2 regions of the Shewanella sp. MTB7 genome follow, and region 1 is predicted to be linked to the other one. Evidence: riboswitches for the same ligand, from Rfam matches in the RefSeq annotation. Region 1 holds a riboswitch; the other holds the start of a gene.

Evidence for each region. Region 1 has a riboswitch for lysine ahead of lysC (lysine-sensitive aspartokinase 3). Riboswitches for the same ligand answer to the same signal wherever they lie in the genome.
Region 2: it holds a riboswitch for lysine, as region 1 does, so the genes downstream of both, HWQ47_RS18075 (Na+/H+ antiporter NhaC family protein) here and lysC (lysine-sensitive aspartokinase 3) in region 1, are expected to answer to the same signal.

What each region holds. Positions count from the first base shown of each region.
Region 1 covers NZ_CP085636.1:5,022,996-5,030,341, forward strand. The annotation lists gene HWQ47_RS21865 (rhombosortase-dependent M36 family metallopeptidase) at 1-1,473, shown strand, start outside; gene HWQ47_RS21870 (hypothetical protein) at 1,556-2,065, opposite strand; gene HWQ47_RS21875 (succinylglutamate desuccinylase/aspartoacylase family protein) at 2,159-3,265, opposite strand; gene lysC (lysine-sensitive aspartokinase 3) at 3,301-4,650, opposite strand; lysine riboswitch at 4,786-4,960, opposite strand; gene HWQ47_RS21885 (DUF3293 domain-containing protein) at 5,065-5,502, opposite strand; gene arcA (two-component system response regulator ArcA) at 6,075-6,794, shown strand; gene HWQ47_RS21895 (S9 family peptidase) at 6,985-7,346, opposite strand, start outside.
Region 2 covers NZ_CP085636.1:4,180,834-4,188,179, reverse strand. The annotation lists gene HWQ47_RS18095 (amidohydrolase family protein) at 1-2,207, opposite strand, end outside; gene HWQ47_RS18090 (H-NS histone family protein) at 2,367-2,762, opposite strand; gene HWQ47_RS18085 (electron transfer flavoprotein subunit beta/FixA family protein) at 3,075-3,824, shown strand; gene HWQ47_RS18080 (electron transfer flavoprotein subunit alpha/FixB family protein) at 3,824-4,747, shown strand; lysine riboswitch at 4,913-5,132, shown strand; gene HWQ47_RS18075 (Na+/H+ antiporter NhaC family protein) at 5,240-6,808, shown strand; gene HWQ47_RS18070 (M3 family metallopeptidase) at 7,096-7,346, opposite strand, start outside.

The sequences.
Region 1 (7,346 bases):
GGAATGGGACTTGGGGCTGTTTCACCTGAACGTTTTGATACCAAACACAATGGTGTCGTAGAATCTTTCAAGACTAAATTGGCCACATTCTCTGTATCTGAACATAATCTAAATACAAATTACGAAGGGATGACTACTGGTTACTGCTCTAACGACAATATCTTAGATAAAGGAGAAACAGGTACAGTCAGCTTTACTGTCGCGAATAGAGGTAGTGAAGACTTCGAAAGCATTGAAGGTGTTGTTGAAGTAACGAGTGGACATGACGTTACTTTTGCTAACGAAGGGAAAGTAAGTTTTGCTGCAGTTCCAAAGTTTGGCGAAGCAACAAGTACTCCTCTCGAATTTACTCTTAATGACGCTGGAGTTGCTGAAGAAGTTGAATTAAAAATTACTTTCCCTGAATTGACTGAGGAAGTTGAAGCTTCTGAGTACAAACTTTCAACTGTAGTAAACATGGATTTTGTGGCTAAAGAAGCTCAATCTAATATGTCAACGAGTGACATGGAAGATTATTCAGGTTTAGTTGATTTGAAAGAAATGATACTAAGTGGCGGAGAGTTAGCTGAAGGCACTTCGATGCTAGATGGCACATATGCATCTTTCTTCCCCGTTGATAGCCAATATATGTTTATTGCAAATAATGGTTTTGCATCTGATGTTGCTTTTGAAACAAAACCCGTGACCGTAGGTTATGCAGGTGACTTTACTGTTAGCTGGTTCCAGTATTATGAAATAGAAGATGCTTATGATGGTGGTGTTGTTGAGCTAAGCATCAATGGTAGTGACTGGACTGATGTCACAAAAGTTGGTGGCACATTTGAAGGTGCTGGGTATGATGGTGAGTTAGCAGATCTACTTCCTGGTCGCTCTGCATTTACGGGAGTAATGCCTTGGCCTGGTGGAACTGAAACCGTTAACTTTGGTACTGCGTTAAACGGTAACGAAGTTAAATTTAGGTTCCGTATAGTTTCAGATACAAACACTAACTCATTTGGCTGGATCGTAGATAATGTTACTTTCAAGAACATCTCTTCGGATGTATTCCACACCCAAGTAGCGGGTGATAGCTTAGCATGTGATAACCGCTTACCTAGTGTAACGACAGTCGCAAGTGCAGAGAGTGTTAAAGAAGGTGAAGCTGTAACGTTAACTGCTACCGCTGTCGATGCAAACGAAGCCGATACATTAACTTATATATGGACGCAAACCTCAGGAACTGAAGCTACGTTAACTGGTGCTGATACAGCAACAGCCAGTTTTTCAGCTCCTTTAGTTTCAGCCGATGAAGCACTTGAATTTACCGTAACAGTAAACGACGGAACGGCTGATGTTGTATCGAATGTAAGTGTTACTGTAACGGATATACCTGCAGTCGTTACTCCACCTGCACCGAAGAAATCATCAGGTGGGTCTACAGGTTTACTGACTTTATTATTACTTCCGCTAGCGCTTCTTCGCCGTCGTAGGTAGTCACTAAACGTTAAACAAAAAAGAGTCATAACCCCTCGGTTATGACTCTTTTTATTAACAAAGCTTCTCTTATAAAAGTAGCTTAGTACTCTAGTGCATCTGAAGGTCGACTAAAATCTATCTCGATTTCAACTCGTGAAAAATCACCATTCTTGAGTAAATCAGAATAGAGAACATATAAGCTATCTTGAGCTGTTAAAGGTGTTAATCGATAGGTCTCTTTAGCAATTTTATCGACTCGATAACCGGAAGGTAATAGATCGGCTTTCTTTGCTATGACGACAAAGCTCCCTTTTAAGACCCCTGCTTCTGACATGGTAGGGCTAGAAACAGGACTGCCTTTAATTAAGACATCAGTATTAGATGTAAATTTCTGACCATTTAATCTATAGCTGTGAGTTTTAGTAGCACTAGAACTATCTGTGACCGTTATAAGCTCTTTACTCCTATTAGCAACCTCAGGCTGTTGCTCAACAGTCACAGAAGTGCTGGTTTCGGCAGGCGTCGCATTTGGCTTTTGAATGTCGTCAACTTTATCACTGGAGCAGGAAGCCGTTAATAATAGTAAGCTAGTTAATATCGTTTTATTCATAAAGCACCTATGTTCTGTCGATACAATCAATGTAAAACAAACATAACTGTAACATTTATGCGGTATTCATGTCTTCTCGTTAAGCGACTTCAATCAAATCTCGAACACATTCGTCATCACCTTATAAAGCTCTGTTCCTTGATATACAGACGCTGAAGCAAAATGTAATATGGGCACGCAATCTTGTTGCAACTTTAGCGATGTTAAGGCTTTATCACTGCCATAAAGATCCAGTCGTAGAATATTCACCAAAGGTTTTCCTGCCGATAATGGTTCCCCGACTTCAGCCAAATACTCCACCATACCACCAAGGGGGGAATGGTATTTTTTATAATCTTTTAGGTAACAAGCATAACGTGACATCTTAGCCGGTTTAACCTTCTCAGCAATAACCCCTCGATGACTTAGATAAGCCAAAATACCCTTTGCATCAATAGCGGCATCATCAAGATGAATATTCTCTTGGGAGCCCAGTTCAAGAGTAAATGCTGAAACAGGAATATCCATATCTCGCCCTGCTGATTTCATATACTCACAGAGCGTCCACCAAGGGCAAAAAATAGATTCATCCATGGCGCCACCAAAATCATTGGGGATCAATAAGGTATAGGGAATAGAGAAGTAACTTGCTGCATCAGCATCAAACTCAGGACAGTAGAGGTGTTTACAGGACTTAGGCCCAGTATGCAGATCAATCACGATATCGGCCTTATGGGCCATTGATTGCAGCATCACCGCTTGTTGATGACCCGTTGTTATCCCCCACTCGCTGCCTAAACGTTGCTGACACGACTCAAGTAAAATCGCCCTAAAGGCTGTGATAAGTTCATCATCAGATGATGTGCGATTATCTCGATACCAAGCAACAATATCAATTTTATGATCCAGATATTCACGATTCCAGTTAACGCCGGTAATGGGATCAAATCTACCCAGCGTAAATTCACCACTTTTTTGATTTATCCCCAAAGGATTGGCCAAAGGCACTAAGGTTATGTCGCCACATAAGGTATAGCTCTCTAACAGCTGCATAAGCTGATAAATAACCGCGTTTCCCTGCACTTCAGCGCCATGAACATTTGCTTGAATATAGACACTTGGTCCACTGACATTCTCAGCCTTCATACTGAATATAGGCAAAGTGAGGTCTTGACCAGTTGCTAACTCGCCAATTTTCAATGACGCTTGGGAAATGTGCATTTGCTATCCTTCACTATTTAACCGTCTCGAAATTATTACTCAAATAGGTTCTTATGTAGCGCTTTCACGACCTGAGCCGCTTCTGATTCTGCAACTAGCACACACAGATTATGTGGGCTAGCCCCTTGGCAAATCATTCTGACATTATGGGGCTCAAGCACTTCAAACACACGACGACAAACACCTGGCGTCGAGGCGATTTTATTGCCGATAATGGCAACCAAAGCCAAGCCATCCTCGACTCTCACCCTGCAATGCTGAGACAACTCTTGCAATAGAGATTCGCTCAGTAAACCATTGCCCGCTGAATCAGATCCGGTTTTATCTAGAGTGAGTGCGACGTTAACTTCCGAAGTGGTAATCAAATCGACACTGATTTTATGCCGAGCAAGCGTGGCAAATGTCTCGGCAAGAAAGCCTTGAGCATGCAACATCTGTAAGCTATGAAGGTTGAGTAAGGTCTGATCTCGACGCACTGCGACCGCTCTGTAAACCGGAGCGTCTTCAACCTGGTGACGTATCCAGGTACCACCACGCTCAGGCTCCCAACTCGATCCTACAAACACTTGAATTCTTTGTCTTACTGCAGGCAAAATGGTTGCAGGGTGCAGTACTTTAGCACCAAAAGTTGCCATTTCTGCCGCTTCATTAAAGCTAATTTCAGGAATTGGGGATGCCTTAGGGGCAAGCCGTGGATCCGTGGTATAGATGCCAGCCACGTCAGTCCAAATCTCAACCGACGTCGCTTTCAAAGCTTCAGCTAATAACGCCGCAGAATAATCACTACCACCTCGACCTAAAGTAGTGGTTGCGCCAAATTCGTCAGCTCCAATAAAGCCTTGAGTGACGATTCGTTGTGAAACCAATAAAGGAGCGAGATGTGCAGCAGTAAGCTCAGCAATGGTTTCAATTTGTGGTTCAGCTCGTCCAAAATGACTGTCAGTGCGCATCACCTGTCTCACATCAAATGCGATTGCCGCTTCACCTTTTTCTCTCAGTACCGCCGCAAACAGTGCTGATGAACATTGCTCTCCTTGGGCTAATAGCTCATCCATTGTCGCTTTGCTTCTATTCGCGCTTAGGGACTCACTTAAGGTCGAAATATGACTTAAAACGACGTCAAGACGAGCGGCGACCTCTTGGGAGTTACCGAGATCAGCTAAAATCTGATATTGAATATGTGCAATGTCTTTAATGAGCTGACTTCTGCGATCATCAGTTGTTTGCTCTTGGGTCAATTCAACTAATAGGTTTGTCACGCCACTAGACGCACTAACTACCACAACTCGGGTATTGGGATTATTAATAACAATATCGGCACAGCGACTCATCGCTGAGTAATCAGCAACTGAGGTACCACCAAATTTAGCCACATTTAAGGACATGAAGCGCCTCCACGACAAAGCAGACACTGAGAAGAAAAATTAACTTTAAAAATTGACATGATCACGCTCCGAACTCACTACGTTCGAAGAGCCTGGTGCAAAGATTACGCATCCTATAGAAGGGAAACAGACATCACCACCAGAAGCTCTCCACCAATAAAAGGTGACAATCTATGGGATTCAGCCCATTCGACCAATATTGAGTCATTCCAAACACTGCAATATCTCGGCGTTAACCTCCCTCATAAGTCATCATCAAAGTTTGGACCTTTCAGACTTACTACCTAGTTAACGCTCCTCTTCTGTATCCCATTGCTACCAATTGTTAATCAGTAAAAATGAGGAAAGTAAAAAATATCAAATTTTGAGTAAATAAGTCAACGATTAAAAAACATATTGTCGACAAACTCATCGTTAGACGAAATCTGGCAATTCATTAACCAGACTCACTCTGGAGGAAAAATGGCCAATTATTTGCTCCTGATATTGTGGCGGTGAAAAAAGACAAGGGATCAACTGTAACTTATCATGCTCGACAAAGTAGATAGCATTTTGCTGGAATTTCCGTCCTAAAATCATCGCAGAATTTTTATCAGTAGATACAGCCCAACTTTTCTCCATATGGCTACGGTCTAATGAAGTCCCCATCATAGCGCGATATGGTTGTCTTAATTGTTCAATCTCATATTGTAATTTTCTATCAAGAAGACGATTTTGACAGCTTGTGAGTATCTGCCCTTTCGGGTTATGAGCGGTGATTATGGCGAAGGATATATCAGAAGAAAGTGGCTGAGAAAATAGAAATTCCACGTCTTGATAACACTGCCAAAGAAGATTATTAGACTGGTTCATTTGCATCATATCCCCCGATTAGATTCGAAATATTATAGCAAACTAAATTAATCTTCCGATAGGCGTGACATACGTCACATAAATATTTTTTTTCACTTACAATAGAATCAATACGTTAGATAAAATTATGTGACCAAGATCATATCCACAAGTAAATTTGTTAACATTTCATTTGTTAACAAATGCCTAAAACGAGTACAATAGCCCCACTTGGTTCTTTGAACAAAGCTAAAAAATGGATGCTTTTTTGTTAGATTGCTATCTAACACCAAACAAATAGTTAACCAATTTCCTGTACAAAATGTGAGCTAGACTGCATTTCACATTTTTACTTCATTTTGTTTAATATCTTGGGGAACTTAACTCCCCTATTGTTAATCGAAGTGAAGACAGTTCGCGTTTCTATTAAATAAGATGCGCATACTTTAACTATCTTGGAAGTGTGTTTCAGTTTCAATTCAGATTTGAAAGCACTTACTCGATCAGTAAAATCAAGATGATGACTTGGAGCATAACGTATTATACGCATGCTCATGGTTAAAACAGAATTGAACAAAATTAGGTAAATTAATATGCAAAACCCGCACATTCTGATCGTAGAAGATGAAGCCGTTACCCGAAACACGCTAAGAAGTATTTTCGAGGCCGAAGGATATGTGGTAACTGAAGCCAATGATGGCGCAGAAATGCATAAAGCCATGCAGGAAAATAAGATTAATTTAGTCGTTATGGATATTAATCTTCCTGGCAAAAATGGTCTTTTGTTAGCACGTGAACTTCGTGAAATTAACAATATTGGTCTGATTTTCCTAACGGGTCGAGATAACGAAGTTGACAAAATTTTGGGTCTTGAGATCGGCGCAGATGATTATATCACTAAGCCATTCAACCCACGTGAACTCACCATTCGTGCCCGTAACCTATTAACTCGCGTTAATAGCACTGGTAATGAATCTGAAGAGAAAAGTGCTGTTGAGTTCTACCGCTTCAATGGTTGGAGCTTAGAGATCAACAGTCGTTCTTTGGTTAGCCCACAAGGTGAATCATACAAGCTGCCACGTAGCGAATTCCGCGCTATGCTGCACTTTGTTGAAAATCCAGGTAAGATTTTAAGTCGTGCTGATCTTCTTATGAAGATGACTGGCCGTGAACTTAAGCCACACGATCGTACTGTAGACGTAACCATCCGTCGTATCCGTAAGCATTTTGAGAGCTTACCTGATACGCCTGAAATCATCGCAACTATTCACGGTGAAGGTTACCGTTTCTGCGGTAATTTAGAAGAAGCATAAACGGTAAAGCTAGCGCTTATCTTTGCTTTAAGAAGCCAGTCTAACGACTGGCTTTTTTGTGTCTGGCCATAAATGTTCCTGACATTTATTGGCATTTCCTCCATCCCTGGAGGTCAGAACACTGATGTAAATTTACCATGGATGGATATAAATTTACTTTGTATCTTAGATTCTAACTAGTACCTCGAAGCTAGCCCCTAGAACTTTCTTTCAATTGCTTCTCTAAAAAATCTGCCAACGAACGATATAGATGAATTCTGACTTTTTCGCCGCGCATCGAGTGCTTAGAGCCTGGATAATCAATCATCTGAAATAATTTACCTTCATCCTGAAGCGCTTTATAGACCTTAGTGCTGTTCTCAAACAATACATTATCGTCTGCCATGCCGTGATACATCAACAGACCCGATTGATAGCTCTTCACATAGGGAAACACACTGCTCGCTTCATAGCCTTTGGCATTCTTTTCAGGATGATTCAGATAACGCTCGGTATAGTGAGTATCATATAATGCCCAGTCAGTTACCGGTGCACCAGATATCGCAGCCTTAA
Region 2 (7,346 bases), 840 kb from region 1:
CTACTTTGAGGGAAACGTTGGGTAAAATTGTCGCCCCAATTGCTCTGTTTGACGTTCTCACCTAACGCAAATTTGATACTAGCTGGAGCTTGAGTGTATTTTAGTTTTGTCGCATTCTCCCCCCATTTCATCTGAATGATTTGTGCCTGCCCGCCTATGGGGTTGGCACTGCCGTGTAGGAGTTGGGCTGTAGTGACACCGCCAGCAAGGGCACGGTAAATTGCGATATCGTCTGGGTTGATGACGTCACCAATTCGTACTTCTGAAGTGATGGCATCAGTGCCTTCGTTAGTACCGCCATTGATGGCAATATGGGAGTGCTCATCAATGATGCCAGCAGTGACATGTTTGCCGGTCGCATCAATAAATTGGTAGCCGGAAGGGGTGGATAGTTGTTGACCTATACGCTCAATTTGTCCTTGAGAGATGAGCAGATCACTGTGTTCAATTATTCCCTGCTTGTCCGAGGTCCAGATAGTGGCATTGCTGATATGTAACTTTTCAGGTTTGAGCGCAGTTTCCCTTCCGTAGGCCACATTAGGTTGGGTTAATGTTGAGACATATCCTCTTGCCTGTTTAGGCTCTAGGACTGGTTTGGGGATAACTTGCTCTGTGATAAGGCCTGCTACTGAGGTGACAACATTGTGTTTATCCAGCATACGGCCATGTATACCTTGCTCATCAAACCATAAGGTAAAACGATTTATCCCTTCAAACCCTGCCGAATCCAGTTTGGCATTGAAGGTTAATCTGTGATCATGATAGTTAAGATTATGCAGAGTAATTTGCTGCTCACCACTCGAGAGAAAACCGGTTAATTTATCTTTATCTGTTCTATCAAGTTCAAGATCCAGTGTCAGATCACCGACTTGCAGTTGAAAGATGTGATCCAATAAGTAGGTATTACGGTCAATGAGTTGCTTTTCATCTCCTTGCAGCCACACGCTGTGGATCTCACCATCTTGAAATATGTTGCCTTTAGTAATAACAAGATCGGCCATAAAGCCAGCTTTTAAGCGGCCACTTATTTCACTAATACCTGCCATTTCTGCGGCATCTGTGGTGAGGGCCGCTAATGCAGCTGTTTCACTCAGCCCAGAGTGGATAGCTTGCTTAAGTCTTGGCCAAAACAACTCGGCGTTAATTCCATATTGAGTTATGGCGAAGGGGATCTCTGCATCCGAGACGGTTTTAAGGTTACTTGGAGCTCGTTCCCAGTGACGCATGCTAGCTAAACTTATCTCTCTTTCGTTGTCATTGTCGCTAACTTTGGGTGATTCGGGAAAGTTTAGTGGCAAAATTAAGCTAAATGGAAACGCTTTTAATTCATTTATACGGATATACTCTTTACCATTTCCAAGCAAATGAGCTGTAAGGTTATGCTCATTTAACATGTGTGCAGCTCTGAGTTGGTTGTTTAAGTTACGAGAATCAAAAATAATAGTTTCATTTTTGATGTAACCCAATCCTGCTAAAGCAGTATTAAACTCGACAATGAGGTTTTGATGTTTAGAAAAAGATTTAGTTTTATTTTCATTATACCAATTTGCATCGGATAAGGTTTGACGAATAAGGGCCATACTCCCCATCAGAGAGCCTGGATAATCCTGTGGTGAACTGCCCTTGTTAAATGCCATAAAATGATTCGATTTAGCAGGATATATAATTTGATTTGCGTGTTTATCCGCCAGAGATAATGTCACTCCACGTCCACGAAATATGCCATCTAAATTGCTTGATTGTACGCTGGTAAAACCGTTCTGGATCCAGTCAAGTGCTCTATCTTTATTGGGGTATACAAAGTTAAACCACTCTTTTTCGGCATGAATCGCTCCGTTTTTAGCATTACCGCCTATTCGTTTTATTTCATAAACTGGAGGTTTAACTTCTGTTTTAGGGTATTCAAAATCGATCGCGTAGTTTGTAAATGGGTCGATGAAACCTGGATAGATAGTGTAACCATTTAAATTGATAACATAGGCGTGTTTAGGAATATTGTTATTTTTGACAATCCCAACAATCTTATTTTTCTTGATTAAAAGTGTCGAATCTTCAAGGCGAACCCCCGGCTCTACCATCAAGGTTGCATGGGTTAAAGCTGTTATTTTTGGTGTATTATCAGTTAGTTGGTCGTTTGCTATTGTATCGCTAGTGTAAGCTAAAGTGAATGCAGCAATTATTGTTATTGATTTTATATTGTTATGCATTTTGAGGGTAAAATATTTGATTAAGACATTGATAGAGATTATCTTAGTTTTTATGTGAACATCAAATAATAAATTTTTCATTTATGTTGGATTTTTATAACGTCTAGCTACAAAAAAACCGGCCTTAGCCGGTTTTTATTAATTTTTGATCATAAAGGCTTAGATTAGGAAAGCATCCATGTCACGACCTTTATCAAGCTCATTCTTAAATACAGTTGGCATACGGCCTTGACCAGTCCAAGTAACAGTCTCGCCATTAACATCAACAATGGTATATTTAGCTGGACGTGGTGCGCGTTTCTTAGGTGCAGCTTTAACAGCAGTAGAACCTAAATCATCAATTGATAAGCCAACAGCTTCCATTTGTTTACGGATCTCATCAATTTGAGCATTACGCTCTGCCATTGCTGCATTCTCAGCTTCAGCTTGAGATGCTCTTTCCGTGATAATTTTTTCAAGTTTAGCGGCTAATTCATTTAAGTCTTCAACAGATAGTTCTTTGACAGCTGCTTTAAAACGACGGCCATGAGTTAGTATTTCAAGAAAATCATTCATAATAATATCGGTCCAATTAATAGAAGTGAGATAAAAATATTTATTTGATAGCTAATAATAGGAATTTATACAACAAGGATCAAATAATATTTGATTTTAATCAGTCAATATACAGATATATGCCATAAATATGTATTTTTTATTATTAAGATGAACAAAAATGTAACTAATAATGCTCGTATCTTAAAAAATACAAACGGTCGTTTGAAACTATGTTGACGTTAACGTTAACAGCACGTAAAGTAAACCTACTTAGTTATAGGTGATAACCTATAACAACTTCGCAAAAAAATGACGTAAGAAGGAAGCCCTATGAAAGTATTGGTGCCTGTTAAGCGCGTCGTCGATGCTAATGTAAAAGTCAGAGTAAACGCTGATAATACTGGTGTTGATACCGCAAACTTGAAGATGGCGATTAACCCTTTTTGTGAGATCGCAGTAGAAGAAGCGGTTCGTTTAAAAGAAGCTGGGATCGCGACTGAAGTGGTTGTGGTTACAGTCGGGCCTAAAGCGTCGCAAGAGCAGCTACGAACTGCGATGGCACTTGGTGCCGATCGAGGCATCCATATTGAAACTGATGAAGAGCTCGTTCCTCTCTCTATTGCTAAGTTACTTCATAGCGTGCAGAAAAAAGAGCAGGCTCAACTTATTTTACTCGGTAAGCAATCTATTGACGGTGATAACAATCAAACTGGTCAGATGCTTGCGGCGCTGGCTAAGATGCCCCAGGCAACATTTGCGTCTGTCGTTACCGTTGAAGGGGATACTTTATCGGTTACCCGTGAGATAGATGGCGGCTCACAGATTGTCACTATGCCTCTTCCAGCCGTGGTGAGCGTTGATTTGCGTTTGAACGAGCCGCGTTATGCCAAACTTCCGAATATTATGAAGGCCAAACGCAAGCCGCTTGAGACGATGACAATTGAAGATTTAGGCGTTAGCTTGAAATCTCATCAAAACATTGTGAAAGTATCACCTCCGTCTGAGCGTCAGGCTGGTGTGATGGTTGCTTCGGTGGCAGAGCTGGTTGAAAAGTTGAAAAATGAAGCGAAGGTGATCTAATGGCAATTTTAGTATTAGCAGAACATGATAATACCAGTTTAAAACTGGACACAGCTAAAGTGGTTGCCTGTGCTCAGGCGATTGGTGGTGACGTCGATATCTTAGTCGCGGGTCATGATTGCAGTGTTGTGGTTGAGGCCGCACAGAAACTTTCAGGTGTTAGGCAGGTGTTGGTGGCAGATAATGCCGCCTATGTTAACCATTTAGCAGATAACTTGTCTGAACTTATTATCGATATCGCTTCTGGTTATGAGCACATTCTTGCCGCGGCTTCTAGCCAAGGAAAAGACACATTACCGAGAGTATCGGCACTATTAGATGTTGCACAGCTGTCTGAAGTGATTGAAGTCGTGAGCGCAGATACCTTTGTTCGTCCAATCTACGCGGGCAATGCTTTGGCTACAGTGCAGAGTTTAGATGATAAGAAAGTGATGACGGTTCGTACCAGTGCATTTGATGCGGTCGGTAACGATGGCGCTGCCACTGTGATTTCTATTGAGAAAGTCGCAGATTCATTGTCACAGTTTATCTCTCAAAGTCTGACTAAATCAGAGCGTCCTGAACTTGGCGCCGCTTCTATTGTGGTTTCGGGTGGTCGTGGGCTCGGCAGTGGTGAGAACTTCGCTATTCTCGAACAGCTTGCTGATAAGCTAGGTGGTGCTTTAGGTGCATCTCGTGCCGCTGTGGATGCCGGATTTGTGCCCAATGATCTGCAGGTTGGTCAAACCGGTAAGATAGTTGCGCCAGATCTCTATATCGCCGTGGGTATCTCTGGGGCTATTCAGCATTTGGCTGGAATGAAAGATTCAAAGGTCATCGTAGCGATTAACAAAGATCCTGAAGCACCAATTTTCCAGATCGCCGATTATGGTTTGGAAGCTGATCTGTTTGAGGCTGTGCCTCAGCTAATTGAGTTAGTTTAAATCATCGTCAATTGTTTGTTTGGTGTAAAATTAAGGTAGCGTTAGTTTTAATTTTCATTAAATTAGTGTGATATTGGTCACAATAAGCGGCTTTGGGGTAGAATCTCCAAAGCCGCTTATGTTTTTATAACCTTCACGTAATTTGAAGGCACTTCAAATTACGTCCTGAGAAGTAGAGGTGCATTAAATATCAGTAGTGATAGTCAGGGTGATTCCGCTTATCTATCATGAAAGGATTTGATGCCGAAGTAGTAATGCACATCACGGCTTACTGCTGGGGCTGCCATCGAATAGGTGCAGCACTGTCATAGTATTTCTTATCTTAAAGATAAGAAGATTTTATACCTTTTAACATATGGTATTACTATGGAGCGCTACTGATAGGACAGGTGTATCCGATCTCTATATATTCAAGTATTTATTTGAATATATTGTTAATATCCCACCAGTTCAGTCGGCCTCCATTCGTACTTAAACGAAGAAAATATATAAATGACAACTTTAAGTTACGCCGATTCGGCTCTTTCATTGCTGCCCCCTGTGGTTGCAATCTTGCTGGCAATTGTGACTCGTCGCGTTTTGCTCTCTTTAGGTGTTGGAATAATATTAGGGGCGGTACTGATCACCGATTTTTCTGCCGTCGATACCGGACAATACCTAGCCAAACAAGTGACAGGTCTTTTTTGGGATGATGGAAGTCTCAATAGCTGGAATCTGTATCTATTAGGCTTTCTAGTATTACTGGGGATGATCACAGCACTTATTACAGTGAGTGGCGCAGCCAAGGCGTTTGCCGATTGGGCCAGAACTAAGATCCGCAATAAGCGTGATGCTAAGTTGCTGACCATGTTCTTGGGTTGTGTTGTTTTTATTGATGACTACTTCAATAGTTTGGTCGTTGGTAGTGTCGCCAGACCACTGACTGACAGATACTATATCTCTCGCTGTAAATTGGCTTATCTGCTCGATTCAACAGCGGCGCCTATCTGTGTGATCTCTCCCGTTTCAAGTTGGGGCGCTTATATTATCGCTTTGATTGGCGGTATTTTAACGGCCCATGGTTTTACCGATTCAGGTCATCTGAGTGTGTTTATTCAGATGATCCCGATGAACTTCTACGCTATCTTCGCTCTGTTATTACTGTTTTGTGTTGCCTTTATGGGTCTCGATATTGGCCCTATGCGTCAACAAGAACTTAATGCACAAAAAGGCCATCTGTATGATGAGTCTAAAGGTCTACCACCTGGCGCGAACTCAGATCTACCGGAAGCGGATAATGGCAAGATTTTAGGCTTGTTTCTGCCTATATCTGTACTAGTTGCCGCGACCTTCTACTTTATGGTGTCTAGTGGCAGTGATGCCTTAGCTGCTAAAGGTGCTGAGTTTTCACTTATCGGTGCTTTTGAAAATACCGATGTGGCTTCCTCTCTCTTTTTTGGTGCTGCGATTGGTCTGGTATCAACCATAATTCTGGTCATTAGCCAAGGATTAGAGAAGTCATACATCATCAAAGGCATCATCACTGGTGCGCGCTCTATGTTACCCGCCATCTATATTCTGCTATTCGCTTGGACGATTGCGGGTGTGATTGGTCATATGGAAACAGGTAAGTATATGGCGAGCCTGGCAACTGGCAACATTCCGTTTGCGCTGCTTCCTGCTGTCCTGTTTGTGCTTGCTGGTTTTACGGCTTTCTCGACAGGCACAAGCTGGGGAACCTTTGGTATTATGTTACCTATTGCTGCCGATATGGCCATGGGCACTCACTCTAGCATGATGCTGCCTATGCTCGCATCTGTACTTGCTGGAGCGGTATTTGGCGACCATTGTTCACCTATCTCAGACACCACTATCCTGTCGTCAACTGGTGCTAACTGTCATCATATGGACCATGTAATGACCCAGCTGCCTTATGCTTTGATTGTGGCTGTGATAAGCCTTGTGGGTTATACCGTTCTTGGGTTTACTGAGTCAGTACTTGCTGGTTTTGTTACCTGTAGCGTGTTGCTCGTACTCACTGTTATAGCGCTTAAGATTAAGGTTAATCGCAGAGCGGTATAATCGAATACAGATTAGTATCACTTCAGATTAAGTCGTAAAAAAGAAAGCCGCTCGATGAGCGGCTTTTTTGTGTCCGGCCACAAATGTTCCTGACATTTATTGGCATTTCCTCCATCCCTGGAGGTCAGAACACTTATGCTTATTTCCATGGGTCTTAGATGTTCCCGACATCTTTAAGACATTTCCTCCACTGACCCATAGGGATATGGGAAATGTCTTTGAAGCGTATGGAACGCTTAAGACCATGGAGGTCATGGATATATTTATTTTGTGTCTGATGTAATAGATTAGTTAGTCTGTAAACCACGGCGCTTAAGCAGTGCTTCGGTGGTCGGCTCTTGACCTCTGAACGCCTTGTAGGCATCCATAGGATCAACACTGTTACCTACCTCTCGGATCGCTTTACGATATTTCATGCCTATTTCGCGATTTAGCCCACCTTGGGTCTGCACGTAAGCATAGGCATCGGCTGCTAAGATCTCACTCCACATGTAGGCATAATAGCTTGACGAGTATCCACCAGGGAATGCGTGAGCAA